4 regions of the Endozoicomonas sp. ALE010 genome follow, and region 3 is predicted to be linked to each of the others. Evidence: predicted binding sites of a transcription regulator. Region 3 holds the regulator's gene; each other region holds the start of a gene.
What was found. Region 3 encodes sigma-54, which starts transcription at its own class of promoters, with help from an activator protein. Its sites were predicted from a motif close to TGGCACNNNNNTTGCTNT; they were not measured.

Region 1 (7,907 bases), on a different contig from region 3:
AGGCCGTACTGCCACGGATCAATAGCAGTGGTCCACTGCGGGACTCTATAACGGTATATGGCCCCGGTCAATGGACTTACGAATGGACCCGGCATGCAGAGAAAGTAGCGTCTCAACAGCCACCTTCAGCTCAGACTGCCGCTCTTTTACAACGAGTATCCGGACTCTATTTAACCGCCTCTTATCCGAACCTTCTCAGCGATCATGAGCAGGCGGCATTGAGAAATGCCGTTGATTATTACGTGAAAGCAGGGCTGAAAATGGGGCAGCGCATCGCCATCATTGATATGCCTCTGTCGCAGGGCGGCAGTATCAAAGGGCTTTTGCATTTACCCAGACAGCTGGCAGAAAACGACAAAAAACTGCCTGTTGTTCTCTGGACCGGAGGCGTAGACAAAACTCTGGTTGAGCACTTTCAGAGTGCTAAAAAATATACAGACACCGGTTATGCGGTCATTACATTTGATATTCCCGGAGGTGGCCTGAACAGGGCATTAAAAGTTTCTCCGGGTACAGAAGCTGAGGCACATAATGCCGCTTTGGCTTACGTGAACAACTCAACGCTTCTGAATGAAAAACGGGTGGCGGCATTGTCATCTTCCGGGGGTGGTCTGAGTTTAATGGAGTTCACTGTTGCTACCCCTGAACTTAAGGCTGTGGTCGCACGTTGTGCGCTGGTAGATGGTGTTTTGACTCAACCTGAAAAGTTGCAATATTTGCCGGCAATGAGTGTCGATTCCTTTTTTGCACGTCAGGGGCTGACTTATAAAGGGCTTGAAAATCCGGGGCGGTATACCATTCCATTGTCACTGAAAACCAAGGGCTACTTTGATGGTAAACCCCACACCAGTGTACCGTTGCTGGTGATTAATACCAAAGATGACCCGGTAGCTTCGCCGAAAGATATGAGAGCGACGGCGGCAATGTCTTCTGATAGTGAAATAGCATTCTTCGGTGAAGCGGGTCACTGCCCGGAAGGTGCAGAAGCGGAAAATAAAATATACCGTTTTATTACTGAAAGGATCTGACAAAGTTATTTCAGGGTAGTTCACAAGTTGGCGCCTGTCTTAAGCCGCAGGCGCAGAGGCTGGAGAGTGATTAATGGTCAGCGCTTTGCTGGTTATCGTTGCTGCTGTCTTCCGGGACTTCTTGTTCTGCTTTAAATGCTTCCATCTCTTTTTCCAGCGCTTCAAGGCGCTCTCGGGTGTGCCTCAGAACAGCAACCTGGGTATCAAACTCATCACGGGTGACCAGCTCCAGTTTTGACAGGGCACTGCCCACCAGTGCCTTGATATTTTTTTCGATATCTTCCCGGGTCTGGCTTTTGTCACCGTTAAAGAGTTCACCGGCTTTGGCGGCGATGGTATTAATCAGGGCGGCTTTATCGATCATGGTTATCGCTTGGCTGATGGTCAGAAAAGAGAAGGATACCGCAATAACAGCAAGGTAACGATCCGGAACTTATAATTGCTCAAATAAAGCCGTAATCTTTCCGGGTTTGATCACAATAAAATCGTTATCGGCAACGCCATGCTGCTGTTTGGCGAGCTGCAGATCTTCCGGTGGTTGCAACATCGGCTCATTGGTTAGCATAAAGCTGCCCCAGTGCATCGCCAGCGACAGGCGTGAGCCAACATCGTTGTGGATATGCACGGCTTCTTCCGGATTGACATGGATCTCTTTCATAAACCAGCGTGGCTCGTAGGCACCAATCGGCACCATGGCCATATCCATGTAGCCGAAGTGCTCACCAATGGCTTTAAAATCTGAACTGTAGCCAGTATCCCCGGCAAAATAAAAGCGTTTACCCGGTTCAGCTGCTTCAGTCGCCGCTTCAAATACCCAGCCACACCAGAGCGTTCGATCCGGAAATATTGAACGGCCACTGAAGTGCTGACAAGGTACTGCCGTGTATGTCCAGCCGCGATGGGTATGGGATTCCCACCAGTCCAGCTCGACCCAGTTAGCTATACCATGTTTGCTGAACCATTGGCCTAAGCCCAGGGGCAGCATAAACAGGGGTGGATTGTCTTTTTGTTTTTTCTGAATGGCTAATACTGAGTTTCGATCAAGATGGTCGTAATGGTCGTGAGAAATCACCACCACATCCACGTGGGGTAAGGCAGCAATATCGATCGCTGGTGGAGAGTAGCGCCTGGGGCCAGCCCACTGTACAGGAGACGCTCGTTCAGAAAAGTGTGGGTCGGTAATGATATTCATCCCCTGGTGGCGAATTAAAAAGGTCGCATGACCAATCCAGCTGGTCAGGGATTTATCTGAATTCTCAAAGACCGAATAATCATCGTCTACCACCGGAATAGAAACTTTCTCCGGCAGTGCCTCGGTGATTTTCCATTTCAAGATGTTCCATAACGAGCGATGATGCATTTGCATAGCATCGTTATTGCGAAAGCCGCCATTCGGCAGATGATGTTTTTTTGAGCGATTCACCGCAGCTACCCTATCTTATTTTGTTAATCAATTTAGCGCGGAGCAACACCTCGGACAAATTTAGGTATCGCCGCACGGCCATAACTCTGTTTGCTGACAATGTTTAAATCGTCGTCAAATACAAAATAGTCCATGACCTCATCCAGGCGCTGATTGGAAAACGCATCGTTAAAGGTGTGCAATACATTGCGTATATCATTTGCCATCGGTATTTTTCCCTGCCTTATTATTTGCCAGTAGGATTTATCACATGCCGCCGGTGAGGTAAAGGCGCTCTATTGTCGCCCCGCGCTGAACAGACGTTTTGGGAGAGATAGGCTCACCCCAATAACCAAAAAGCGGGGGAGGGAATGCCATGAAAAATGTGACGATCACCGGCGGCGGCAGTGGTTTTTCTCAGGGACGATCAGCTATTGCCACTATATTAAACGACAATAGTCAGGTATCGGTTGGTGAGTTTCTTTAGTGATAACATGGCCAGGCCTCGCAACTACACCTACTGAGGGCGGCCATGACCAGTATGGCACTGTAGGTATTCGCGCTTTTCTGTACTGATATTACAATCGACTCAGCTGCTCTGTGATGAGGCATCAAGTCTGGGTAGTTGTAGGATTTTTTGATGAATGCACTGCTTTGGTGCGCTTTTTTGGGTGGGGGATTAGGTTTTAGTGCATCAAATGGGTGCGTATCCGATTTCGCCGCTCATTTGAGTCCATGAAACCTTCAACCATGCCCATTTATGGGGATAGATAAAAACTGGCACAGAGCCTGCTTAGACAGGAGTAACCATTTAACCAGTGCCGGGCGGGATGCCTGAAATCAAGACTGGCAGGGTTGGTTTTTCCTTTTACAGGCCGGGAAATAAAACAGACGGTTGTAACACAAAGGGAAAAGCGTAGACTTTGGAAGCTATCGCATCCAGGTCACCCCTCCCGGATGAATATTAAGTAGAGCCAGGAGAATAATGCATGAAGTTAGTATCAGCCATTATCAAGCCGTTCAAGCTTGATGACGTGCGGGAAGCGCTTTCTGATATCGGCGTTCAGGGTATTACTGTGACAGAGGTCAAGGGCTTTGGTCGCCAGAAAGGCCATACCGAACTGTATCGCGGTGCAGAGTATGTTGTGGACTTTCTGCCAAAGGTAAAGATTGAAGTGGCTATCTCGGATGATCTGCTGGATCAGGTGATTGAAGCAGTGTCCAATGCCGCCAATACCGGCAAAATCGGTGACGGAAAAATATTCGTGACCTCTCTGGAGCAGGCTATTCGGATCCGTACCGGAGAGACTGGCATCGACGCTATTTAAGTGCCAGTCAAAGGCATGACTCATCAGCAGCCACTGATGACATCGCCGAGCAGTATCAGTGATATACAGCTTTGAGCTAAATACAGCCCTGGGCTGAAAAGAAAGATAAAAAAGATGTGAATTTTACTGGGAGGGGTCCCGTGGAAGATATAACTCAGCTGTCGTATGCGCTCGACACTTTTTATTTCCTGATGTGTGGTGCACTGGTCATGTGGATGGCCGCTGGTTTTGCCATGCTGGAAGCCGGTCTGGTGCGCTCCAAGAACACCGTTGAAATTCTGACCAAGAACATTGCCCTGTTTGCCATTGCCTGCACCATGTACTTGCTCTGTGGTTATCAGATCATGTATCCGGGGGCTAACGAAGGCGGCATCATGCCTCTGTTCGGTACGCTGCTGGGCACTGAGAACAGCGTCGAGTCGGTGCTGGGTGGTGGTGAAGATGCACCTTACTACTCTCTGCGTTCTGACTTCTTCTTCCAGGTGGTCTTCGTAGCTACTGCCATGTCCATCGTTTCCGGTGCCGTTGCTGAGCGCATGAAACTGTGGGCCTTCCTGCTGTTTGCGGTCTTTATGACGGGCTTCATCTATCCGGTACAGGGTTTCTGGAAATGGGGCGGTGGCTTCCTGAACGAAGCTGGCTTCCAGGATTTTGCCGGTTCCGGCGTGGTGCACATGGCGGGTGCTTCTGCTGCCCTGGCGGGTGTGCTGCTGCTGGGTGCCCGTAAAGGCAAGTACGCATCTAACGGTTCCGTTAATGCCATGCCTGGCGCTAACCTGCCACTGGCTACTCTGGGTACCTTTATCCTGTGGCTGGGCTGGTTCGGTTTCAACGGCGGCTCTCAGCTGAAGATTGCTGATGTTGAAAATGCCAACGCTGTTGCCCAGATTTTTGTCAACACCAATGCTGGTGCCGCCGGTGGTGTTATTGCTGCCCTGATCGTTGCCAGACTGTTGTTTGGTAAGGCTGACCTGACCATGGCTCTGAACGGTGCCCTGGCGGGTCTGGTTGCCATTACCGCAGAGCCGCTGACGCCAACTGCCCTGGGTGCAACGCTGATCGGTGCTGTTGGTGGTGCACTGGTTGTCTTCTCTATCCTGGCGCTGGACAAACTGCGTATTGATGATCCGGTGGGAGCCATCTCTGTCCACGGTGTTGTGGGTATCTGGGGTCTGCTGGCGGTACCTCTGACCAACAGCGACGCTAGCCTGGGTGCTCAGCTGTTGGGTATTGGCAGCATCTTCGCCTGGGTGTTCGGTGCTTCCCTGGTTGTCTGGGGTGTGATCAAGGTAATCATGGGACTGCGTATCTCCGAAGAAGAAGAGTACGAGGGTGCTGACCTTACTGAGTGTGGTATGGAAGCGTATCCGGAGTTTACTAGCAAGTCTTGAGGCATGTAAAAGCTGACATTGAACAACTACGTAGATGTCGCTACAACCATATCGTGGTAGTAGCGACAGTTGACAAAATCGTTGACAAAAAAGACCCCGGCATCAATACACTTTGTATTGTCTCGCCGGGGTCTTTTTTATATAACTTTGGGCTATACCTTTGGGCTATGGCAGTTTCAGATCCAGATCCTTTGCAACACCACTTTGCAAATAGGATTTCAACTCTTGATAGTGGGGCTGAATCTCCGGGCTGTTGAGTTCTCCCAGCCAGAATGTCCAGTTCATTTTTTTCTCACTGCCATCTATAGCCTGGACTGCTCTGAGACCAAAATAGAGCGGTTGGCTGTCCTTGTCTGCATCAGTGCCGGTCATGATGTAAGAAGCTCCTACTAAATTATCGGGCATACTTTGATGTGACAATGGGAGATCTTTCAGGCATTTGTTCTGTTCGTTGGCCATTTCTCCCTGATAAATTGCCTGCTGTTTGGTGTCTCTGATCTGCATACCGCTCTCAGGGTAGGCTATGTAGAGGGTCACTTTTTCAGGGTCTGATTTGGCCAGGTTTCTAACGGTGACAGTTCTGTCGCTAATGGTTTTCGCCCGTGCACTGTCACCTTGCATATGTATGGACATGGCTTCAGGGGGGGCTGTATTCTCGGGAGAAACCAGCGGGGTTGCAGGGGCTTTCGTATGAAATAACACCATCACCCTGGTGACGGTTCTTTCTTCAATTAGCTTTGAGAGTGTCTGTTCGAAAATGGTTTGCATGCCTACGCCAATGGGGCGTAATGTTTTGTCAAAATCTGAAAGTTCAATTACTTTAACTTTTGAAACCTCTTGAAAGCGCTTTAATATTTCTGACTTGATTGTATCGTCACTCTCGTCTGAATCGGAGACTGGCTTATAAGCTCCATGTTGGAGTTTAAAGCCGGATTGCAAACTGAGTTGAACGTGGGGAATCACTTTTTTAAACCTCTCGCCGTGAGTGCAGCCGGTCAAAACAAAGACAAGTGTATTGAGGATCAATGCTTTTAGAGCATTAGAAAGTTTCATGTTTTGTCGTGCAGGCTGATTTTTGTTGGACTGGAGTTGTAAAGGTAGAACAGGATTTGGATATTTCAATCTTTGGTTAACTACTTACGCCTGGACATGCTGAAAACTTGAAAAAACACAGCTTTATTTAAAATATGAAATTAAGCAGGAACCTATCTGGATTTTTGTGGTCTGCACTGATCCGAGTTTAAGAAATGTAAGGTTATGCTTATGATTTCTCCCTCCTCTTCTCCTGTTACTGGAGCTGATCAATCACCGTCTTATGAAGAATCAATGACACAAAATGCTGTATTGGGGAATCACGATGTTCAATCTGCTTCCGCTGATGCAACAGTAAGTTTAAGGTATCAAGCTACAGTTCCGGTTCTGCCGGAAACTTCCCAAAAGGCAAATGTTGACACGCATAAAGTCAGTGCCGTTTCAGTCTGTAGTGGAAGTACACACAAATCCCCGGGAAAGCCTGATAACTCAGCCTCTGAGCTTCCCTCCGGGGAATCAGCAGACACACTGGTTTCCACTTTTATTGCAAACAATCCAACAATAGCATATTGCCTTCGTAACCCAGAGTTTCATAAGGCTGCGGTTACAATGTTAGCTTTGTATTCCCTGCATTCTAAACCTCAGTCTGATGATGATTCGCAAGAACCAAAAAGTAAGTCAAAAAAGGCTTTATGTGAACTTGTTATGAATAATATTGAGTGTTTCAATATAATATTTCCTTATATAGCGGTTCCCGGCTGCGGTCGTTTAGATCCTGTAAGATTTCTGGGGGTTATGCTCTCTCTATGTGAAAGCGCTTATCAAGATGCTTTTCCAAAAACAGTTATCAGCATTGGCTCGGGGCAAGCATTTCTTGAAAAATGTTTTGATTCGATGGGAGGAGTCGGCGTGAAATGCTACGACCGTGAACCGCTAACCAGGTTTTTACCTGTTGAACAAGCTGAGTTCCCAAAAGATATTAACAAGTGCCTGCCTGATGATTGCAGTAGTTGTTTATTGGTTTCAGGATATCCCCAAGGGTATTTAGGCCCTGTGCTCACGGAATTTATCCGACGGGGAGGGGAGATGCTCTGCACCACTGTTGAGGGTGGTTTGTTTAGTGATATGCATGAAGGATATGAAGATAATCCCAAGGTTCTCAGGGATGGGATTAAAAAGTTAAGGAAGAAGAATGGAGCGTTCTTTGAGGTTCAATTAACGGATTACACTCTGATGGGGCCTGCGTCATTTATCCAGTTTTACAACTGGCCATCAAGCGTTAAGCAGCTAATGTTTGATTCCAGGATTTTGAATGGTTTGTGTTCCGATATCGAATTTCCTCGATTCCTGACATCACGTTCACGTAGATAAAATGATTATGCAAAATGTCACTGCTGTAACTATAACGCAATCCACAGGTTATGCTACCCCTTCGGGTGCGGGTGATCATTTGTTATCCCCCGCCCTTGCTGCACTTGGCGCTGTGCGTCCGACACCTGGCCTGGATCCGCCAGAACAAACGATTTCTACAAATGGCATTGAATCGATAACAGACAGAAATGTGGAATTAGTACAGGGCCCTCTCCGTAATGAAATCAACGGAGCTTTTCGAGGCGTTGCCAGCACTGACGCAGCGGGTACTTCATCCGTAGATATAGATTCAGAAAGGGCCTTGATAATGAAGATGAAGAATGTAATAACGAAATCTGTTGGAGTTCTGACTTAT
Region 2 (7,907 bases), on a different contig from region 3:
TTCACTGATCCAGTTGCCGGTGGTCTCACGGTTATAGCACCACTGTCGGTCAATGGCGGTTTCCAGCCCCTGGGAGTAAGCAAACGCACCAACCGGCAGTGCCGGGCTGGCCAGATGCAGCAGACCCAGCAGCGACTCAGTGGTGATGCTCATGATGGGCGTGTCCATGTTCGTGAGCATGACTGTGCTGATGATGGGAATGACCTTTGCTATAAGCACCGTTCTCAGGCTCAAAGGGAGCCTGTTCATGGTCCAGTTCCAGTCCAAGCAGGGACACCATATCATCCAGAACATGGTCAACCTGGTAGCGTAGCCAGTTGTCGCCTATCTGCAAGGGAACGTGGCGGTTGCCCAGATGATAACAGGCCCTGGCAAAGGTCAAGGGATCCTTGCAACGGGCGGTGGTGACGGCTTCACTGGCGGCGGTAATGCGGATGATCTCGCCGGTTTCAGCTTGCAGCAGAGTGCCGTCACGCATAACGTCGCCACGGTCAATAAAAATACCGGCATCCCGGCCATTCACCGTAACGGCTTTCAGTCGTCCACGTTTGCGTTGATCAAAAGGGAGCAAAAGTTCATCAGTAAACTCACTGCTCGCTGTCGGGAGGCGCTCGATTAACTTCAACATAAACGATCCTCGGTTTCAGAATAAGAAATAACGCTGAGCCAGCGGCACCACGTCTGCCGGTTCACACACCAGCAGCTCGCCATTGGCCCTGACTTCATAGGTTTCCGGGTCCACCTCCATCCGGGGCTGCCAGGTATTGAGCACCATATCCGCCTTGCGGATGGTCCGGGTATTTTTAACGGCAGACAAGGTTTTCTTCAGGCCCAGTTTTTCACCAATACCCGCGTCCAGTGCCGCCTGGGAAACAAACGACAATGAGGTGTCGGCAACGGCCTGTCCCATAGAGCCAAACATGGGGCGGTAATGAACCGGCTGGGGTGTCGGGATGGAGGCATTCGGGTCACCCATCGGTGCTGTTGCAATAGCACCTCCCTTAATCACCAGTGACGGTTTAACGCCGAAAAACGACGGTTTCCACAGCACCAGGTCGGCCAGTTTACCTAGCTCAATGGAACCAACCTCGTGGGCAATACCGTGGGTAATGGCGGGGTTGATGGTATATTTGGCGATATAGCGGCGAGCCCGGAAGTTATCCACACCGGCATCGCTATCTTCTGGCAACAGTCCCCGCTGTACTTTCATTTTATGGGCGGTCTGCCAGGTTCTGCTGACCACTTCGCCGACCCGTCCCATGGCCTGAGAGTCTGAGGCGATCATACTGAAAGCGCCCAGGTCATGGAGAATATCTTCCGCAGCAATGGTTTCCCGGCGGATACGGGAGTCGGCAAAGGCCACATCTTCAGGAATATTGGGGTCCAGATGATGGCAGACCATCAGCATGTCCAAATGCTCATCCACCGTATTGACGGTGTAGGGGCGTGTCGGATTAGTCGATGATGGTAGTACATAGCTTTCGCCACAGGCTTTAATAATATCCGGTGCATGGCCACCACCGGCCCCTTCCGTATGGTAGGTATGGATCACCCGACCTTTAAAGGCGGCCAGTGTGTCTTCCACAAAACCGGATTCGTTCAGGGTGTCGGTATGGATTGCCACCTGAATGTCGTATTTCTCAGCCACTGTCAGACAGCAGTCAATAGAAGCCGGTGTGGTTCCCCAGTCCTCATGGAGTTTCATGCCCATGGCACCGGCCAGCACCTGTTCTTCCAGGGCTTCGGGCAGGCTGCCATTGCCTTTGCCCAGAAAGCCAATGTTCATGGGCAGGCTGTCCACGGCCTTGAGCATGGTGCTGATATGCCAGGTGCCGGGCGTACAGGTGGTGGCATTGGTGCCGGTGGCAGGCCCCGTGCCGCCACCGAGCATGGTGGTGATACCGGAGGTCAGGGCTTCTTCAATCTGCTGGGGGCAGATAAAGTGAATATGGGCATCGACACCGCCGGCGGTAATGATCTGCCCTTCTCCGGCAATCACCTCGGTGCCCGGACCGATAATAATATCCACACCTTCCTGAACATCCGGGTTACCCGCCTTGCCAATTTTTTCAATACGACCCTGTTTGATACCGATATCAGCCTTGACGATACCCCAGTGGTCGAGAATCAGGGCGTTGGTGATAACGGTATCCACAACCTCAGCACCGGGCCGCTGGCTTTGTCCCATACCGTCCCGGATTACCTTGCCACCGCCAAATTTCACTTCATCCCCGTAGACCGTGTAATCCTTTTCGGGGCTGATAAACAGTTCGGTATCCCCAAGACGAACTTTGTCGCCTACGGTGGGGCCAAACATATCCACATAGGTTTGCCGGTCCATCTGCGTACGTTTGATGGTCATTGTGCTTCTCCCGGCTGTTTTGGTTCTGGCAGTGTGCCCATCACCTCGCCACGGAATCCGTAAATGGTCTGTTTGCCAGCATAGCGAACCAGTTCGACCTGTCGGTCCTGGCCGGGTTCAAAACGGACAGCCGTCCCTGCCGGGATATTCAGGCGAAACCCGAGGGTCTGCTCACGGTCAAAAGCAAGGGCGGGATTGGTTTCATAAAAGTGGTAGTGGGAACCCACCTGGATAGGACGGTCACCGGTATTGGCCACCGAGAGGGTCAGGGTCTCCCTGCCGACGTTAATCTCAATGGGGTCGGCAGAGGCAATCACTTCTCCTGGTATCATGATCAATCCTCAGGCTATGGGGTTATGGACGGTGACCAGCTTGGTACCATCGGGGAAGGTGGCTTCCACCTGAACCTCGTGGATCATTTCCGGAATACCGTCCATCACCTGCTCACGGGTGATCACTTCACGGCCTTCATTCATCAACTGGGCCACTGTTTTACCGTCACGGGCACCTTCCATGATATGCATGGAGATCAGCGCGATGGCTTCCGGGTAGTTCAGTTTGACCCCGCGCCCTAAACGACGCTCGGCAACCAGTGCTGCGGTATAGAGAAGCAGCTTGTCTTTTTCCCGGGGGGTAAGTTCCATAGTGAGATCCTGCTTTAATTATTCGTTAATTTAGGTATTCCAGATGCGTGGCCGACACCCTTTGCGGCCATTGAATCGTTCTCTCTCGGCTTCCCAAATCCAGGTGAAAATGGTTCTGGCCTGCTCTGATGAATCGCCCAGGTAACGCACAATAAACACACCGGCCCGCCAGGTGATGGCGGTTACCCGGTGCCAGCCTTTATCGACCAGCTGGCTGTGCAGGCAGGGTAAGTCTGGCGGGCTTTCCAGGGTGATCAGAAAGGTGCCAAAAACCGTCTGATTATTGAGCCCCAGAAGGGACGTGGGCAGTGCTGACCCGGCAGCAAAATCGAGCCTGTCAAGGTAGAGCGGTGTGCTGTCCCGGGTCAGGGTGAGATGCTGGGTGAGTTGCCCACGGGTAAACTGCTCGCCGCTGGCGGTTCGACCCAGGCAGATAATATCCCAGCCTGCAAAGAGCGCATCGCCGCTCAGTTCAATGCGGGTATCAAGCTCGGTAATGGCACCATTAAACAGGATGGTTTCCTGAGGCAGCCACTCCATGGAGGCTGAGTCGCTGACCGTGATATGCGTTGTCTGTTTTTGTAGTTGACCATTGCCGTTGAAATAGACTTTACCGGCAGCCGGGGTTGTGACCAGCCCATGGGCACCATTTCTGATGGCAAAGCGCTGTACCAGTTCATCTCCGGCCACCAGACCACCGGGAGGATGCAGAATATAAAGATGGGTCAGGTCTTTGCCTTCCGGCCAGAAAGGGCGTTGAATGCGCAGCGGCCCATAATGGCGGGTTCTCCCCATCAGGGTACGGCCATTCAGGTGTTTAAGTTCTACGTCTATCCCGGCACGCCAACCCGACGACGATGCCACGGCACTATCAGGCCTGCTGCTCTGGTTGCTCTCTGTCTCACCCGATGATGCTTGCATATTACAGCCTTGTGCTTGTTCTTATCCGGGATCAGTTATTGGTGATCTTTTTGTAATCAATGGCAAAACCTGTGCCAGACACAGTATTTCACTGAATACGTCATTTGTCGCCGACATAATACCTGACCAAATGGTCATTATGAATGCCTTGATTTGGTGCAGCATCAGTTAATGTGCCTGCGAGGCGCGCCAAAATATAGCGTGGCCCCTGTTGTTTCCGGCAAATGCCTGCCGGTCTGGAAAATTCAGGGCGGAGGCTCTCTTTCCCAGCCCGCTTTCCCATGGTGCAAGCACCGAAACTGACCATGGCACACCTTTTGCTCTCCCCTGTTCAGGAAACGAACAGCGAACAATAGATAGCGGGGAAGCTATGAACAACCGGTTAAACAAACTATCCAGAAACTTTTTAACGGCATCGGTGGCTACTGCCGCACTGTCATGGTCAGTGATGGCACAGGCTGCAGACACCATTAAGGTTGGGGTGCTTCACTCCCTTTCCGGCACTATGGCCATCAGTGAAACCACGCTGAAAGATACCGTGTTGATGATGGTGGAAGAGCAGAATAAAAATGGTGGGGTGCTTGGCAAGAAGCTGGAGGCAGTGGTCGTTGACCCGGCCTCGGACTGGCCACTGTTTGCCGAGAAAGCCAGGGAGCTACTGGTTAAGGAAGACGTCGATGTTATTTTTGGCGGCTGGACTTCCGTGTCCCGCAAATCGGTACTGCCGGTGGTGGAAGAACTGAATGGTCTGATGTTCTACCCGGTTCAGTATGAAGGGGAAGAGTCCTCGAAAAATGTGTTTTATACCGGCGCGGCACCCAACCAGCAGGCCATTCCGGCGGTGGATTACCTGATGAGCGAAGAGGGTGGCGCGGTCACCCGTTTTGTTCTGGCCGGTACCGACTATGTTTATCCAAGAACCACCAACAAAATTCTGGAATCCTACCTGAAAAGCAAAGGTATCAAAGATGCTGACATCATGATCAATTATACGCCGTTCGGTCACTCAGACTGGCAGACCATTGTTTCTGATATCAAGAAGTTTGGTAATACCGGTAAAAAGACCGCGGTGATTTCCACCATCAATGGCGATGCCAATGTTCCATTCTACAAGGAACTGGGAAACCAGGGGGTTTCGGCTGAAGAGATTCCGGTGATTGCCTTCTCGGTGGGTGAAGAAGAACTTTCCGGCATTGATACCGGGCCACTGGTAGGTCACCTGGCGGCGTGGAATTATTTTATGAGTGCTGAAAGTGACACCAATGACGAATTTATTGAAACATGGCAGTCTTTTATCAAGGATGAAGAGCGTGTTGCCAATGACCCGATGGAGGCCACTTACATCGGCTTCAATATGTGGGTTGAGGCGGTTGAGAAGGCCGGTACCACCAACGTTGATTCAGTGCGTTCAGCGATGTATGGCATTACCGTTCCTAACCTGACCGGTGGCACAGCGGTGATGAATACCAACCACCATCTGACCAAGCCGGTATTGATTGGTGAGATTCAGGATGATGGTCAGTTTGAGATTGTCTGGGAAACCAAAGGTGGCGTTATTGGCGACGCCTGGACCGATTTTCTGCCGGAAAGTTCCAAAATTGTTGCTGACTGGTCGGCACCGGTTCAATGCGGCAACTATAACCTGGAAACCGGCGTCTGCTCCGGCCAGAACTACTGATTTATAAGATGATATGACAATCAGTGCCCTCCTTCCGTCAGGGAGGAATGGGCGTATAAGGATGTATTATGAATCAGAACCTCCGGCAGATGGTTCACAGTCTGCCAGCCCGCTTTCTCCTGTTCCTGCTGCTGATTTTATCGCGGCCGGTGTTGGCGGTGTCGCCCGAAGACCTTAAACCATTATTAAGCAAAAGTTCCTGGGGACAGCTGGAAGCTGTGATCACGTCCCTGGCGGAAGAAGGCAGCGAGTCCAGCCAACAGATTCTGGAACATTGGCTCAATGGCAAACTGTTTGTTGAGAAACAGCATAAACGACTGGTGTTCGCCGAAAAGACACCGGATAAACAGTATCGGATGTTTGATCCTTTCTTTACCGAAGGGGAGTCAAAAGACACAGCTTCAGAGCTCGGGACGGTGAAGAAAAGAGCGCTGAAAAAAGTAAGAATTAATAATCAACTGCGCTCAATCATTAAAACAGCACTGGCATCCTGGGACTTGAAAGCCAGTGACCCACAAACCCGCATAAATGCCATATACGCCTCTCTGAAAACGCTGGATAGCAAAACGCTGGGTACACTCAGAACTATGAGGGCCAGCGAAGAGAATCAGGGAGTTATCGATGCCCTGGATATGGCCCTGGCCCTGGATCGCTTGCAGACGGGTTCGATCAGTGCACAAATAGCAGCGGTTGAGGTGCTCACCAGTTCTGATCACCCCTTTATTCGTTCCGCACTGGCGGAGGCAGTAACCGCTACGGACCATACCGCGCTGGCACAAACCATCACAACGGCACTGACCGAAATTGACCAGCGACAGCAGTACTATACCGTGGCTGAAAATATCTTCTTTGGCTTGAGTCTTGGCTCTGTGCTGTTGCTGTCGGCTATCGGGCTGGCGATTACTTTCGGGGTGATGGGCGTGATTAATATGGCCCACGGAGAGATGATGATGCTCGGTGCCTATACGACGTTCGTCATTCAGTCTGTATTCCCGGAACTGATTGATCAGTCCCTGTTTATCGCCATACCCCTGGCCTTTCTGGTTGCCGGCGCTGCCGGGGTGCTTATTGAGCGGCTGGTTATCCGCCATCTCTATGGCCGTCCCCTGGAAACCCTGCTGGCGACCTTTGGTATCAGCCTGATTCTTCAGCAGGCGGTAAGAACGATCTTTTCACCACTGAATCAGGAAGTGGCAACCCCCGCCTGGATGAGTGGCTCGTGGGTAATTAATGAGGCGCTGTCGCTTACCTGGAACCGTTTATACATTGTCGGTTTCAGTCTGCTGGTGTTTATGGTGCTGCTGCTGGTGATGCGTTACACCCGCTTTGGGCTGAATATTCGCGCGGTGACCCAGAACCGCGCCATGGCCAGTTCCATGGGTATTCCTACCGGCCGGGTGGATGCCATGACCTTTGGCCTGGGCTCCGGTATTGCCGGTGTGGCGGGCGTCGCCCTGTCGCAGTTGACCAATGTTGGGCCAAACCTTGGCCAGAATTACATTATCGACTCCTTTATGGTGGTGGTGTTCGGCGGCGTAGGAAACCTGTGGGGCACATTGGTCGCCGCCATGGGGCTGGGTGTGGTGAATAAGTTTCTGGAGCCCTGGGCTGGTGCCGTGGTTGCCAAGATTCTGGTATTGGTTTTCATCATTCTGTTTATCCAGAAGCGACCCCGGGGGCTGTTTGCGCTCAAGGGGCGGGCAGTTGAGGGCTGACACATGACTAATGGATTCCAACAGGGGTTTTTATCCCGACTGTTACTTGAAGATCGTGCCGGTAAACTTCTTCTGTCGTCAGTGATGGCAATCACGATTGTGGTGGTGTTGCTCAACACATTGATGCCGGAAGGTTCTCCCCTGCACGTCAGCAACTATACCGTTACTCTGCTGGGTAAGTATCTCTGCTATGGATTGCTGGCCCTGGCATTGGATCTGGTCTGGGGATACTGCGGGATTCTCAGCCTGGGTCATGGGGCGTTTTTTGCCCTGGGCGGTTATGCCATGGGTATGTACCTGATGCGCCAGATTGGAGACCGTGGTGTTTATGGCAACCCGGAACTGCCGGACTTTATGGTGTTTCTGAACTGGCAGGAGCTGCCCTGGTACTGGTATGGGTTTGACTCTTTCGCTGTTGCCCTGGTAATGGTCGCCCTGGTGCCCGGTCTGCTGGCGTTCCTTTTTGGCTGGCTGGCTTTCCGGTCCAGGGTGACCGGTGTTTATCTCTCCATCATTACTCAGGCACTGACGTATGCCCTGATGCTGCTGTTCTTCCAGAATGACTTTGGCTTTGGTGGTAATAATGG
Region 3 (7,907 bases):
CTGGAAAGCGGGCAATGAAATATGCGTGTCCTTGAATTTTTTTAAACTGAACTTTTTTGTTTCTTGCCTGCCTTTTTTGCCTTAAGCACAAATACACATGGAAATTATGAATCTATTTTTCGATTACCCGATTCAGTTCTCAACAGCGTTAGTGGTTCTGATATTAATGCTACAAGGTAAGCGGTTTCTCGCAATGTATGTTTTTTACGGTGTAGCTGTTCTATTGTACGTTGTTAAGGCGGTAGGTTTTGACCAATTCTTAGCCGGAGTATTTGTTGGAGTTTTTGCTAGTGGAGAAAAGGACACCCACTTTTATCTACCAAGTCAACTCACTGCGGCTTTTGAGACAACCCAGTGTGGAAAAGCGTTGGTACCCATGCTGCACTGAGCGGGATGTCGGGTATCAGGGCTTTCCTGAACTAGAGCAACGCAGGATCATATTAAAAAAACGCCCCCGCCAGGCGGGGGAGAAAAGGATCAGACAAACAAAATCAGATGCAGCGCCATACCAACCACAAACGCACCAATCATCGGTACCGAGGTTCTTTTCACCACTTCAAACGGTGAGATTTTGGCAATACCGGCACAGGCCATAATGACCGCCGAGATGGGGGACATGGAACGGCCCATGGAAGCGGCAAAGTTCATGGGCAGCAGCATGGCCACCGCAGGCACACCAAAGCTTTTGGCAACTTCTGGTGCCAGGGTGGCAAATGACAGGAAGGCTGCATTGCCAGAGCCCATCATAATGGCCGCAACAGCAATCAGCATGGCCATAAACAGCGTCATACCGGCAGCACCGATACCCAGCCCCTGGGCAGAACCGAGCAGGGAGTCAATGGCACCAATATGTTTTAACCCTGTGGCAAAAATTTCAGCACCGATAATCAGACCTACCACCGGACCAAAAACAGCACCCATACCATTGAGGAATTGATCAAAGCCATCAAGGGACTGTTTCATTTTCCGGGTACGGATCACTTCACAGAACATGCCGGCAAATACGCTGATCAGCATGGCCATGACCAGGTTCATTTTGATGGACGACACCATCATTTTGGAAAAGATCAACAACAGGAAGAAAGGAATCATGGGCAGCAGCGCATAGAATGCCGGGGCCGGGTCTTTCTTGTCACCGTCTGTATGTTCGATGCCCTCGCCCACATGCTCGGCAACCCTGTAGCCATCTTTCAGGTCACACCGACGCTGCCAGACAAAGTGCAGGGCCGCCGCCACCAGCGCCATGGGGACGGTGATCCAGGCCTGATAATCCAGGAAGTATTCGGTAATTTCCAGTCCGGACTGGCTGGCGGCAAAGTTGGCATTCACCTGGGTGACACCGATTTCAAACGCCGCCGGAGAAGCGATCACGGCAACCGCTGAAGCCGGGCTTAAACCGATATTTCTCAGCACCGGATACAGCGTCACCATCAACAGCAAACCGAGACCCGTTGCCGAGGTGACGAACATTTGCAGCACAACACTGAGCAGATAACACAGTGCCAGTACCATATAAGGTGAGCGAAAACGGCTGATGGGCTTAACGGCCAGTCGAACCAGCGCTTCTGAGGCACCGATATGGGACATGTAGCTGGCAAAACCACCACAGGCCATGATGGTCAGACCCAGGCTGGCCATGCGGAAGCTGAATACCGTGTTCATCAGTTGAAACAGGTCAAAGGGGATAAAACCGGTGGCCTTGGCCGCTGGCAGAATGTCTTTTATCCCCATCAACGCGGCGGCACTTAGCAGGACAATACCGGCAATAGCCAGCGAGGCTGATGCACTGTAGTTCTTCACGATGGCGTATATAACCAGTGCAACTACGGGTATGACGATGAGTATATCCACAGGGGAATCCTGAAAATGGCTAAATTTCGCGCAGGTTATTTCTTGAACTTTTGGTTGTAAATGACCAATGTCAAATAATGATCGGGTAGTTTTTTTTAACCATTCTGACAGTCGTTATGACCGAACTTTAAAGGCGGAAAGCGCTTATAAGCCACACAAAAACACACGTAATTTCATCGTATTCAATCTTTGCACATTTTTTGCTAAAGCTATGGTTTCAGAAACGTCTATGGGTTTATAATCAGCCGCACATGGAGAGTAAGCCTCTGCAGCCTCCACGGACAACGAAGTAAAGGTATACGGTTGCCTATGAAGCCTTCCTTACAGCTCAAGATGGGCCAGCAGTTGACCATGACGCCGCAGCTGCAACAGGCCATCCGGCTGCTACAGCTATCGACCCTGGATCTTCAGCAGGAGATTCAGGAGGCCCTGGAGTCCAACCCCATGCTGGAGTCCGACGATAGCCAGACAGAGGACACCGCCAGCAGCACTGAAGGACGGGAAGAGCTCGTTGATCTGAGCGAAAAAGCCTCAGAACCTGAGCCTCAGGAGATGGCGGAATGGTCAGACAGCATTCCCAATGAACTGCCCGTGGACTCCGCCTGGGACGACGTGTATTCCAGCCTGCCGGCCAGCAGCGGTGACGATGATTATGACCCCCTGGCAAAATCCTCCGCTGTGGAGTCACTTCAGGATCACCTGGAATGGCAACTGGATATGGTGCCCATGAGCGACCGGGACCGGCTGATTGGTCTGGCGATCATCGAGGCGGTTAATCCGGATGGGTATTTAACCTGCACGCTGGATGACCTGTTTGTCTCTCTTCAATCCCAACTGGACGATCTGGAGATTGAAGAGATCCATGTGCTGCAACACCGGGTGCAACAATTCGATCCGGTGGGTTGTGGCAGTGTTGACCTTAGAGAGTGCCTGTTGGTTCAACTTCGTCAGCTGCCGCCCTCAACACCCCATTTCAACAATGCAGAAAAACTGCTCACCCGTTACCTTGAGTCCCTTGGCACCCGTGATTATGCCAGCATCATGCGTCATGCCAAACTGAAAGAAGACCAGCTGCGAGAAGCCCTCAGCCTGATTCAGAGCTTCCACCCAAAACCCGGCAGCACCATTGATCAGACAGAAGCCGAATATGTGGTTCCGGATATATCCGTCCGGAAAATCAGGGAACGCTGGACGGTGGAACTGAATTCCGACGCCCTGCCCAAACTGCGTATTAATAATAATTATGCGTCCATGGTTCAGAGAGCCAATAACAGCCGCGACAATGTGTTCATGAAGAACCATCTGCAAGAAGCCCGCTGGTTTTTGAAAAACCTGCAAAGTCGCAATGAAACATTGATGAAAGTGGCGAGCCAGATTATTACCTATCAGCAGGAGTTCCTGGAAAAAGGGGATGAAGCCATGAAACCCCTGGTGCTGGCGGATATTGCCGAGGCGGTGGGGATGCATGAGTCGACGATATCCCGGGTCACTACTCAGAAGTACATGCATACTCCCCGGGGTGTTTACGAGCTGAAGTACTTTTTTTCCAGCCATGTCAGCACCACGGAAGGGGGGGAGTGTTCCTCCACGGCCATTCGGGCCCATATCCGCAAACTTATTGCTGAAGAGACACCGCGCAAGCCCCTCAGTGACAATAAAATTGCAGCGATTCTGGGGGATCAGGGCATCAAGGTAGCAAGGCGCACCATTGCCAAATACCGTGAGTCCATGAATATTCCGCCATCCAATGAGCGTAAGCAGTTAGTGCCTTAGTACATCATTTTGAGGAGTTTGATGTGTGCAATCTCCGTTTACCCTGAGCGTCCTTCGGCTCCGCTTGGATGCACGGACGGAAGGTGATTGGCACAGTCTTTATTCAGGGCATGGTGCTTACGCCCTTCGACTCCGCTCAGGACGAATGGAGTTTGGATGTCATTGATAGGTATTGATAAGGGACGCCCATCAATCACATTGAAACAGTGTTCCGGAATTTTTTACACAAGCTCCGTTGATACACCGTTCAAAAAGCAGTTTTTTTTGTCTCAGGGCATTCCAAGCTGCACCGACAGTGATAGAATCGAACTCAGCCAGTACGAAAAATCCCGCGGACTGGTGATTATCTGGATAATGGGATTCAGGAGAGCGTTACATGCAAGTCAACATCAGTGGGCATCATGTCGAGGTAACAGAAGCTCTGCACGACTATGTGATCAAAAGACTGGAGCGTCTTGGTTCACATTTTGACCATATCACCAATGTACAGGTGACCCTGAGCGTCGAAAAGCTGGTGCAGAAAGCAGAAGCCGTTTTGCATACCCGCGGGGCCGAGATTAATGCCACCGCCGAGCACGAAGACATGTACGCAGCCATTGACCTGCTCTCGGACAAGTTGGATCGGCAGCTGGTTAAACGAAAAGAGAAAGCCCTGGACAGGCAACAGGGTGCCAGTGGCCATGCCCTTTGATTTATCAGGTTGCCATTCTTATTCAGCATGATTATTCACCGCATCCTAACCCCCGAGCGCACCCTTGACGGGGTGCACGGGGCCAGCAAAAAGAAAATCCTGGAATTTATCGCTGAACGCATCAGCAGCGATGCCCCCGAAATCAATGCCAAAGAACTGTTTGAAGCGCTGGTTGCCCGGGAGCGTCTTGGCACCACCGGACTGGGTGATGGCGTGGCTATTCCCCACTGTCGTTGCAAAGCCTGCCCGGAGCCTATCGGTCTTTTTATACGACTGGCGGAACCGGTTGATTTTGATGCGGTGGACCGTGAGCCCGTTGATCTGGTATTCGCGCTGATCGTGCCAGAAGGCGAAAACCAGGAACATCTTGAAATTTTAAGGACGCTGGCCGGGCGATTTCATTCTGCCCTGACCCTTCAGAAAATACGTTCGGCTACCAATACGACAATGCTCTATCGTACTATGAGTGAACAGTGAATAACGTGACAAAAAAGGCCATCATAGGTAATGATGGCCTGAAAGGTTCAACTGATCACAATGCTCTTATCTTTTGTTGTTAACACACTTCTTTGAGTCCCGGACAAAATGCATTGCGGCTTACAGGGTTTTAGCCAATTACCGTTGAACCTTAAGTTGCTCATCAAGCTCACGAATTGCTGCATACCTGTCGGCCTTTGGATCTTCTTTAGTGACTGGCGAAACAGTTGATGGAACAATCGGGGTTTCAGACACAGGGCTTTGAGAATCCTGTCGCTTATGATCCTCGGCCATTTTGATGTCCCTGGCCTCTTTGGCCTTCTGCACTTCAGTAGACTCTTGCTTTCGTGAAAAGTTGTAGGCCACCCAATCTTTGCCATACTTTAACCCAGGATTTATTAATTTATTTCTATATGAAGCCTTTTTTTCCTTGGCAAAATTTTCTTTTGCTTTGTTGGCTTCAACCTCAGCTCGTTTCTTTTCAATTTCAGCAATGTTCTCCAAGGCTTTTTTATCTCTTTTTTCAGCGAAGACAGTACTCGCACGGTGAAGCCCGGAAAGATCGTAACTATCCTGCCCGGAGCAAGGCGAACTCTCTGCGGTACGTGGTGTAATCGGTGCAACAACACCTCGTAAGCGTTGTACAATCTTAAGATCATGAAGCATTTTAGCCCTGTCAGGCTGAAGGGCCAGCCCTCTGGCTTTCATCACATCAACTGTAGCAATTTTAGCTTCAAGCACTCTTTTGACACAATCAGCAACAGGTGTAGGTTTACGCTTGCTTTTGACAACATCAGCCACCACTGCAGCTTCATCCTGGCTTATGACGGTATCAGCGACAGCTTCATCCTGGGTATTGACGGTATCAGCGACAGGTTCAGATTTATCCTTACCTTTGATTGCCTCAACAATAAATTTCAGACCGGTATATTTGTAAACAACTTTGACAACTTTAATTGCCCAGTGCTTCAGCTTTTTGAAGAAGCCACAGGAGCTGTCTTCAGAGCTTTCCGAATTTGTCTGAGGAACAGGTTCCAAAGCCGGTTCGTCCTGCATGACCTCCACCTTGGGACTGGTGTCGCTTTCTATGGGGCTTTCCTGTTCTGTCTGGACAACAGAATCAATAACCGGTTTGATATTCTGCATAGCATCAGCCTTGCGCTGAAGGTAGGCCATGTGGCTTTTGGCCAGTTTATCTTCGGCTTTATCCCGACCGCCAATAACAAATATTGGTTTTGGCTGACCATCTTCAAACTTTCTTTCCAGTGGCCTTACCATGCGGTTATAGAACCTGCCAAAATCATCAGGTACCTGATCTTTTTCACGCGGACCCGGAACTGGAACTGGTTGAGAAGCTTTTTCAGCTAATGGATGTTTAGTCGTTTCAACTAATTGACGTTTAGTAGTTTCAACTAATGGTTGATAAGTAATTGCGAGAAATTGTGGTTTAGTCAGTGGTGCGTCCATGATGTTACTCCTTTAACAAGATAGGATTGTTTCATATAATTAAGAGAGATTATTTAATTAACCTCTCTCACTGGTTTACTTGTGATTTAAACTCTAGGATTATTCTCCCATTAAATGAATGACAGCACTGTCAGAAGCACTAACAGAGTTTCCCGCACTCATTAGAATCAGGAAAAACCAATAGCCTGACCCATATCCCGCACCCTGATAGAATCCCGCAACCAGACGCTGTCAGCCATTAAACACATTTTGATTAACAGGATTGCCAGCAACTCCGGATACCCTGGCCATCGATTTGCTTTTTCCACCTCAGGTCAACGGTATCCGGTAGGCTTCTTGATCAAAAGTTGCTTTAATAGAAGAAGGGTCAGCTTTCAATACCTACACGCTCAGAAGCATAAAGGAACAGCTATGAAACTTATCATCATCAGCGGGCGCTCCGGTTCTGGAAAAAGTTCAGCTCTGCACACCCTTGAAGATGAGGGTTTTTATTGTGTCGACAATCTTCCGGCCAGTATGCTGAACCAATTACCGGATACCCTGAAAGGCCATCATTCAACGCCCCCCAGGATGGCCGTCAGTATTGATGTCAGAAACCTGCCCGGAACTCTGGATAACTTTCCTGATCTGCTGAAGTCCCTTCGGAACAAAGGCATCCATTGTCAGGTACTGTACCTGGACACCGACAGCGAAAAGCTGGTCAGCCGTTACAGTGCCACACGCAGAAAGCACCCGCTCAGTAATGACCAGACATCGCTCAGAGAAGCCATCGCGTTAGAAAAAAAGCTGCTTACGCCGGTGCTGATTGAGGCAGACCTGAAAATCGACACCACATCGCTCTCTGTTCATCAGATGAGGGACATGATCAAACAGGAGTTCTGCGCTGATCACAAAAGCGGTGTGACGGTTCTTTTTCAATCGTTTGGCTTTAAAAACGGAATTCCTTCAGACGCCGACTTTATCTTTGATGTGCGCTGCCTGCCCAACCCTTTCTGGGACGAATCCCTGAGAACATACACAGGTCTGGACCAACCGGTTATCGACTTTCTGAAGGATGATCCCCTGGTGGTCGAAATGGTTGAGGATATCAGTGCCTTTATCGAAAAATGGCTTCCGCGCTTTGAGTCAGCCCAGCGCAGTTATATGACGATTGCCATCGGTTGCACTGGAGGGCAGCACCGCTCAGTCTATATTGGTAAAACACTGGGCACCCTGTTTACCAGTAAACTGGATCGGGTTCAGGTTAGACACAGAGAGCTTCACGAATAATGATTACCTATCGAAAAAAAATCATTAACAAACTGGGCTTGCACGCCCGGGCGGCATCCAAGTTTGTTTCCACGTCATCGGCGTTTGCCAGTGAGATCGAAATCGGATTCAATGGGCGCAAGGTGGATGGCAAGAGTATCATGGCGGTTATGATGCTGGCGGCAGGACAGGGTTCGGAGCTTGAGCTCCTTTGTGACGGCCATGATGAAGAGGCCGCCTGCCTTGCCCTGTGCGAGCTGATTGATGACCGCTTTGGTGAAGAAGAATAACAGACTCCCCCTTTGCGGGGAGTAGCCACTGCAATTACCATAGAGACCATCTTTCATTTTCCCTGACCATCCGGCCTTTACCGGATGCGCAGAAACTGTTCATGCAGATC
Region 4 (7,907 bases), on a different contig from region 3:
TAAGGGAGTTTTGTTCAGTCGACCGTACTCCCCGGTACGGCGCTCCCTCACAAAATCCCTTAGAGCGACAAAGTCCTGCGCGAGATTCGGGGCAGTTTATGAAATATCCGGGTTAAAAGAGCTGTCGTCTTTTTCTGCGATCCGAAAAGACGTTGTCCCTGGTCAGCATATCAACCACGCTTTGCAGCTTTCTGGCTTCATCAAGACGGTTTTCCTGGTTTTCCAGAGCGTTGATGCACATGGCAACAGCTCCTTTGAGTGTGCCAGCCTCAACCATCATGACGTCGCTCTCAATATCATCGTCATCTTCTGATGAGCTGAAAACCTGCTTTGCTTTTGCCTGGTAGAGGGCTCTTGCCATGTCTGAACTGAGGTAGTGCTGACGATATCCGTCACGAACTTTTCTCAGGCCGCCTGAGCGGCTGATGGCCAGTTCTTCATCAATATCTTTTTTAATCAGGGCGATAATGAAATATTTGGTGTCCATCTCATTGGATTTACCGCCCAACCAGGTAACCCATGAACTGACAGATAACCACTTTTTGCTGGCGGAATTTTCAATGGTTAACATTGCTTCCTGAGCGAGATTGGCGTAACGCATGAGCTTATTCTGATCATAAATGGGTGCAGCACCAACGGTCATATCGTTCAGGTAATAATCCAGATTGAAAATACGCTTGTCATATTCAACCGGGATGCACCCAATTTGAATTCCATAGGTGGCACGAATGTAAGATCTAGCCCAGAATGCATCGATCAACATCTCTTTGGCTCTTTTGCTGCCTTCCCGGTCGGAAATGGTTCTGTATCTCTCTGACGTACCGAAGGTATCTATAAAGGTTTCAATGGCATCTTTGGTAAAACGGTTGATCCCTTCATCAATGACTCGCTTATCCTGGGTTCGCATGGCCCGTAGCTGCAACGCATTACGTTTCATATCAGCGATCTGTTCTGCAGTATACAGTGACATCGACTTGAGCTGGTCGCTACTGATGCCGAGCTGCTGATGAAGGACGCCATTGGGCAGGACGATATTGAAATGAAGTTCGCTCATTTGGGTATCAAGCCTGCGCAAGGTTGACTGGTAATGATGAACCAGCGGGAGCATATCAACCTCACTGTCGGGATCTGCAGTTATGTCTGGCCTTAGGGTGGGGAAATGTTCCAGGTTATTAACGTCTTGAAGGAACAGGTTTGATTCCTGTGTGAAGGTTCTCACATGGTCAAGAAATTCCCTGACGGGTATTGGTTGAAGGATGCTCTCGTCAGAAATTTTCTGGAGCTCTGAGGCAACGGTGGTTAAGTCTCTCAGGCTGCGGCCAAGATCGTTAATGGTTTTCAGCAGGATGTCACCATCACGCTCACCTCTCAAATAAAAGGCCTGTATATACTGCTTCTCGATTTCTGTTTTGTTGGCAAGGTTGATAGTCAATTGGTCACTGTTTTCCGGAGTGACACTGATAACTGGTGGGAATACTGCATCAGCGTCAGATCCTGGAGTCTGTTCGTAATAGTGACCGGGAGATACCTGTTGCCCATGGTATTGCTCAAACCGGGTCGGGTCACTCCGTAAGGAGCTGCTTGCCGAAACAGTGTCGAAAGTCGTAAAAGCAAAAAATATTACACAGCATATTATGCTGCCAGTAGCTCTGTTCATTTTAAAAGCTCTGAAAAGTTAAAAAAATTATTCAACTGGTATATTGACCATGGTGAAAGAATATAGTTCCGTTTTTTTGGCTGTGATCTTTTTTTGTTAAAGAGTTATTCAGGTGTTGTCCAAATTTTGATGGTGCGATTTTATTGCTTGCTCATGATTATTGATGAACTTATTCAATTGCCCAAAGTCCAAAAGTTTAATCAATAGTATATTGATCTTTTTTAATATTAAAAACTTATAATTATTGGAGAGTTCATTATGATCAATACTGGAACCGGTCAAATTATTACACGTGACCCTCAAGCTGTTATTACTGTCAGTCCAGAGGGGGAAAACGATGTAAGTGGCTCTGGCAATGAAAGCCTTGCTACTGCCTTTTTCAAAACCATAGCAACAAAGCCCCTCTGGCGGGGACTGTTCATTGTTTCCGTGAATACAGCATTGTATGCATGCGGTGAGGCACTGAGTTACTTCGCAGATGAACGGGATGGGCATTTGCCATTGTACCCGTTCAATATATCGCAGCCATTCCTGGGTGGAGCAGTCGTGGGTTTTGCTCAAGGGGCTTACCAGGCCTGTTTAACCGAGGCGTATGTTGCAATTCATACTTGTATTGAGAACAGATCGATCAGCATGGTACCAGGTCAGCCAAATGTCATCACTGCCAAGGATGAAATCCCTGGTGATCAGCGTCCCGTTGAGTCTGGAAGTAAACACTGACGGTCCGCCTGCTGTAGCTCGTTAATTACTGCGCCGGTTTATCAGGGGCTTTACCTCCATTGGGGTTAACCCGGATATTTCATAAACGTGCTCCCGCTCTCGCTTGACCTTTGCCGCTCTAAGGGAGTTTTGTTCAGTCGACCACACTCCCCGGTACGGCGCTCCCTCACAAAATCCCATAGAGCGACAAGGTCCTTCGCGAGATTCGGGGCAGTTTATGAAACATCCGGGTCAAGCCATCTGCAGCTTCACGGATAACCGGATGATGCGGCTATTGAAATTAACATCCGTACCAGCTTTTCTGCAGGCAGTGATGCTATTGACGTTCAGTTAGTACGATTTTACCGCTCCCTTGAGTTCATTAGTGAACTTTTTCAATTATCCAAAGTCAAAATGTGTGATCAATAATAAAAAAATTTCTTTTAATACTATAAATTTCTAATTTTTGAGAGTTCATTATGAACCCCGTAACCCATATTTCCGGCACCGGCAGTGCACAAATTGATATTTCTGGCACATCAGAGGGAGTAAGCAATGCAAGTGGTTCTGGCAATGAACGCCAGACTGCTACTCCCTGGTACCGAACAGAGAAGGCAAAAACTGTCTGGCGGGGGCTAACCATTATCTCCGCTGGTGTAGCCCTGGGGATAGGTGGTGAGTCACTGATTAATTATCTTTGGAAACGGGATGGGGTTATACCAACGTACACGGATGATACTCCGCAGCCAATCATGGGGGCCAGCCTAGGCTTTTTAGCAGGGAGTATTATTTTCTTACTCGATGAGCGTCGCCGCACAATACAGGAAAATTCTCTGGCAAGCAGATCAATCAGTGTGTCATCGAGTCAATCAGAGGTCTTCAACACCCGGGTTCAAATTTCGGATCTGGACTCCACTGATAGGGCAAGTAGAGTCTGATATCCTTGGCTTATTAACTACTGGTTTATCAGGGGCTTTGGCCTCTACTGAAGTTGAGCCATATGCTGCGTTACCAGGAAACTGATGTGCCCGGGCGTGCCGGGCGCGATGACCAGATAACGCGCTCACTGTGCCGAACGATCCATGAGATCACCGGGTGCCTGAAACCAGCCATAGGGTTTGATAGGGCTTTAACTGTTCAGAGGTAAAGGTCTTGCCGCTAAGCAGGTCAAGACGGCCTTGGTATTTTTTTGCATTTATGTCCAAATGAGTTGCCGTCAGATTATGAATGGCAACCAGGCTTCTGTCCGTTTTGGGCTCAGTCCTGGAAAAGGCCAGAATGCCCGGTGCGATATCAATGATTTGCTGAGGGCAGTCCGGGTGAAAACAGCGCTCTTTTCGGCGAATTCCAATAATGGTTTTCAGGGTTTTAAAGACCATGCTCTGCATTGAGACGGGGTTTTCCAGTTCTGTGCGCAGCTCTTCAATATCCCATTTACGGCGATTGATGGATCGGGTGCGGCCAGATCGTTCAACGCCGACAATATCGTTCGGAGTCGCCAGCAGGCTATGAATATAGATGGCCGGAATACCTTTCATGCCGAGCATAATGATTTGTGAGCAGAGAAAGCGTTGTGCCTGCCAGTGATCCTCGCCACGGCGTGTGCCTTTCATGGCGTCAAATAGAGAGATATTGATCTCATAAGGTTTTTCGCTTTGATCCTGTAGTGTGCGCATGCTGACAAACCCGCCAAAACGGTGCATGCTGTCCACCAGTTCGGCGACTTCACTGTCGGGGACGAGCCCTTCAAGCGGTCGCAGCCCAATGCCATCATGGGAGGCGGTGAAATTCAGTGTTGTGCAACCCTCAGGGTATTCCGGTAATGCCCTTGCCCAGTGCGCCAGGTATTTTTCTGTGCCCCGGTTTAGTGCATGGAGTATCAGTGGCGGCAGTGCAAACTGGTACACCAAATGCGCCTCATCGCCCCGGGCGAAATAGCTGAAGTTTTCCGGGTCAGGTACATTGGTTTCGGTTATCAGTAATGCACCGGGGCGAACCTGTTCAATAATCAGCCGCATTACTTTGACCATGGCGTGGGTTTCCGGCAGATGTACGCAGGCTGTATTGAGCTTCTTCCATAGGAAAGCTATGGCATCAAGACGCACTACGCTGGTACCCCGGGCAAGATAGAAAAGCACAATATCGACCATTTTTATCAGTACATCCGGGTTTTTGAAGTTAAGGTCGATCTGGTCCTCACTGAAGGTGGCCCAGACGTGGCGGGTTCCCCGGCGTGTCTGGGTGGGAACCAGCAGGGGGGAGTTTCTGGGGCGGGTGACCATGGTGAGATCTGTGGATGGATCTTCCTCAATAAAGTAGTCCCGCCCAGGCTGGATGCCGCTGACAAAATCCGCAAACCACAGGCTTTCCCGGGATACGTGGTTGATAACCAGGTCGGTCATTAACCGATAGCGCTCAGCGATGGCCCTGACGTTATTCCAGTCACCAAGAGCAGGGTTAACCTGCAGATAATCAATGATGGAGAATCCATCATCAGAACTGTAGGGGAAATAAGGCAGTATATGCACGGTGGAGATCAGCTGCCGGATGTGCCTGCCAAGGAATTCACTGAGTACTTTCAGTGGTGGTTTCCCATGCTCTGTGAGGCTGTCGCCATAAGTGATCAGATAGATATCCTGCTCTGACCAGGCGTCAAAACTTTTCGGTTCATGGTTGTGCAGAAAGTACTCAACCCGGCGGACGATGATACTGGCGAGGTCATCCGATTGATCACCATAAGGGATGTGAAGAAGCCTGGATAGCGATTGATGAAATGACGCAAAGATAGGGGGATAGCTTTGCAAAATGCCTCTCCTGTAATAGCAGCGTTATGGTGTTCTGATTCACGTTCTTAATATCAGGAGCATGAGTTGTGCCATGTAACATTGGCATATTATTCGACCATATTTACGGGTGTATGATAGTGATATAACCCGTTATCTAAAAAATTTTCGCGATATATCACTTTAAGGTATTGAACTATTTTTTGTCATAATGGTCAAAAATTACACATGGCAATTTTTGCAATATGCGTCATTTAATAACCATGATGGCAGCCCTTAACTTTTGTGTATTGTGCATCCCGATAACAGGAAGAAAAAATGAATGTCCCACCAGCAGGTTCATTACAACTTGATACTGCCCTTAAACCCGGCCCTCCAGCTGATGCTCAAGCCGTTCTCAGAAAGTCAGGCCTGGTAAGTCTGGTCATGGAAAAACTGAGTTTTATCAAACTTCACCATGGTGACCAAGCAGAGAAGCAGAGTGTTAAAGCATTGTATGAGCGTCTGATATCCGAATACCCTGGAGCCGCCACCATTGAAGAGCCGCCCTGTATTACACGAGCACCGGGCGAAAGTGATAAGCACTTTCTTAAAAGATTTATCTTGGAGGTTATCACTCAATACCCGCTGTTGAAATTTCAGGAGGTCAATAGCCGAGATGAGGCAGAGCAATCAAGCCATAATCTAACTCATTTCTATGACACAGTTAATCATGTAGATATCAAAATCTGTAAAATATCTGAAGTCATCGAAAGTGTGAAAATACTGGCCAGTATGTACAAATATCCCTGGATCGATCATTTAAGAAAAGATCAACACAAATGGGGCGAATATTCCGGTCTGCTTAACGGTGATTTATTCATTTCAGCCGGATCAGCTGACGTGGTGGATTTATCGCATAAGAGGGTGATGAAACGACTGAAAAAGGCAAATGCCCGTACCAGCTACTCTCCGCTGTTCTTTTTTCGCAATGAAGACAGCCTCCAGAAAGGTATGTTGATAATCTGTAGATCTACTGACCCTAACCCCAAAAGGGAAATGGGTATATTCATTCGATCTATCAAGCAGAAGTCATAGATAAGAGCAGGTTTCACCCAACGATTGGGTCGACTATAAAGAAAGCTTCGGAAGATGCAAACCGGAACCTGCTATTGCAAAATGCCTCTCCTGAAATAGCAGCGTTATGGATTTTGATTCACGTTCTTAATATCAGGAGCATGAGTTGTGCCATGTAACATTGGCATATTATTCGCCCCGCCTTTACGGAATGATGATAGTGACATCCCCCCGCTATCTCCAACTTTTTTGCGATATATCACTTTAAGGTTTTGAACTATTTTTTGTCAGAATGGTCAGAAATCACGCTTGGCAATTTTTGTAATATGCGCCAGGCAATAGCCATAATTGCCAGCGATTCCCGCAAATAGGCTAACCCATTGATATTTAATGGAATATTTAAACACAGTATCGCAGTCTTTTTTGGGTTTAATCTTTATTTATCAATGGGTTAGATGACTTCTTTGTGGGAACCGCTGCATAATTGCAGCCCTTAACTTTTGTGTATTGCGACCCCGATAACAGGAAGAAAAAATGAACGTCACACCAACTGGTTCACCAAATGTTGATCCTGCTGATAAATCCCCTCCTCCAGATTATGATCAAGCCGTTCCCAGCAGGTTAGGACTGGTTAGGCTGGTCACAAGACAGCTGAGTCATATCAAACTTCACCAAGGTGACATAGAAGAGAAGTTGAGTGTTCAAGAATTGCTTGAGCGTCTGATATCCGAATACCCGGGAGTCGCTACCATTGGAAAGCCTCTCTATATTACACAGGCACAGGACGAAAGTCATAAAGACTTTCTTAAAAGATTTATCCATCAGGTTATCTATCAATACCCGCGGTTGAAATTTCAGGAGGTCAATAGCCGAGACGAAGCAGAGCAATCAGGCCATGATTTAACTCATTTCTATGACAAAGATAATCGTGTAGATATCAAAATCTGTAAAATAGCTGAAGTTATCGAAAGTGTGAAACAACTGGTTAGCATGCAGCATTATCCCTGGATCAGTAAAGTAATGGGTGAATCTAATAACGATCCACAAAGTTGGGGCAAACATTCCGGTCTGCTTGAGAAAGATTTTTTCATTGCAGCTGGATTAGTTGTCATGGGAAATTTACAGCATGAAAGTGTGATACAACACCTGAGAGAGGCAAATGCCATAACCGGCTACAATCCGCTCGTCTTTTTTCGCAATGAAGACGACCTCCAAAAAGGTATGTTGATAATCTGTACATCTACTGACCCTGACCACAAAAGGCGAATGGGTATAAGTATTACATCTGATTAGATAAGAGCAGGTTCCGCCCAACGATTGGGTCGACTATAAAGAAAGCCTCGGAAGAAGCAAACCGGAACCTGCTATTGCAAAATGCCTCTCCTGAAATAGCAATAAAGCTCTGATTCACACTCTTTACCTTCTTGACATGAGTTGTGCCTTGTAACATTGGCATGGGAACTGCATCGTATTAACGCATTCAAGATCAAGTGATAAACGGAGTTATTGAATGATTACAAAATGCCTCTTTCCTGTTGCCGGTTATGGCACACGTTTTTTGCCAGCCACCAAATCCATGCCCAAGGAAATGCTTCCCATTGTTGATAAGCCGCTGATTCAATACGGGGTAGAGGAGGCAATGGAGGCAGGATTAACGGATCTCGGTTTTGTTAATGGCAGGAATAAGCGGGCGATACCGGATCACTTTGATA

Region 1: the regulator sigma-54 is predicted to act here: its motif matches at 3,209-3,226, upstream of glnK (P-II family nitrogen regulator).
Region 2: the regulator sigma-54 is predicted to act here: its motif matches at 4,234-4,251, upstream of urtA (urea ABC transporter substrate-binding protein).
Region 4: the regulator sigma-54 is predicted to act here: its motif matches at 5,217-5,234, upstream of ACO6UY_RS10200 (sugar phosphorylase).

The regions. Positions count from the first base shown of each region.
Region 1 covers NZ_JBLYNV010000049.1:28,924-36,830, forward strand. The annotation lists gene ACO6UY_RS17930 (alpha/beta hydrolase) at 1-1,028, shown strand, start outside; gene ACO6UY_RS17935 (accessory factor UbiK family protein) at 1,099-1,392, opposite strand; gene ACO6UY_RS17940 (MBL fold metallo-hydrolase) at 1,462-2,451, opposite strand; gene ACO6UY_RS17945 (hypothetical protein) at 2,484-2,657, opposite strand; gene glnK (P-II family nitrogen regulator) at 3,420-3,758, shown strand; gene ACO6UY_RS17955 (ammonium transporter) at 3,899-5,149, shown strand; gene ACO6UY_RS17960 (hypothetical protein) at 5,315-6,202, opposite strand; gene ACO6UY_RS17965 (hypothetical protein) at 6,413-7,552, shown strand; gene ACO6UY_RS17970 (hypothetical protein) at 7,560-7,907, shown strand, end outside.
Region 2 covers NZ_JBLYNV010000080.1:1,782-9,688, forward strand. The annotation lists gene ACO6UY_RS21895 (urease accessory protein UreF) at 1-153, opposite strand, end outside; gene ureE (urease accessory protein UreE) at 137-628, opposite strand; gene ureC (urease subunit alpha) at 644-2,362, opposite strand; gene ACO6UY_RS21910 (urease subunit beta) at 2,359-2,694, opposite strand; gene ACO6UY_RS21915 (urease subunit gamma) at 2,704-3,006, opposite strand; gene ACO6UY_RS21920 (urease accessory protein UreD) at 3,037-3,927, opposite strand; gene urtA (urea ABC transporter substrate-binding protein) at 4,376-5,605, shown strand; gene urtB (urea ABC transporter permease subunit UrtB) at 5,674-7,320, shown strand; gene urtC (urea ABC transporter permease subunit UrtC) at 7,324-7,907, shown strand, end outside.
Region 3 covers NZ_JBLYNV010000016.1:73,243-81,149, reverse strand. The annotation lists gene ACO6UY_RS09345 (hypothetical protein) at 98-388, shown strand; gene dcuC (C4-dicarboxylate transporter DcuC) at 478-1,851, opposite strand; gene ACO6UY_RS09335 (RNA polymerase factor sigma-54) at 2,161-3,624, shown strand; gene hpf (ribosome hibernation-promoting factor, HPF/YfiA family) at 4,001-4,315, shown strand; gene ACO6UY_RS09325 (PTS sugar transporter subunit IIA) at 4,343-4,792, shown strand; gene ACO6UY_RS09320 (hypothetical protein) at 4,931-6,259, opposite strand; gene rapZ (RNase adapter RapZ) at 6,671-7,528, shown strand; gene ACO6UY_RS09310 (HPr family phosphocarrier protein) at 7,528-7,797, shown strand.
Region 4 covers NZ_JBLYNV010000019.1:15,294-23,200, forward strand. The annotation lists gene ACO6UY_RS10185 (hypothetical protein) at 113-1,657, opposite strand; gene ACO6UY_RS10190 (hypothetical protein) at 1,916-2,377, shown strand; gene ACO6UY_RS10195 (hypothetical protein) at 2,836-3,294, shown strand; gene ACO6UY_RS10200 (sugar phosphorylase) at 3,445-5,160, opposite strand; gene ACO6UY_RS10205 (hypothetical protein) at 5,458-6,216, shown strand; gene ACO6UY_RS10210 (hypothetical protein) at 6,730-7,488, shown strand; gene galU (UTP--glucose-1-phosphate uridylyltransferase GalU) at 7,706-7,907, shown strand, end outside.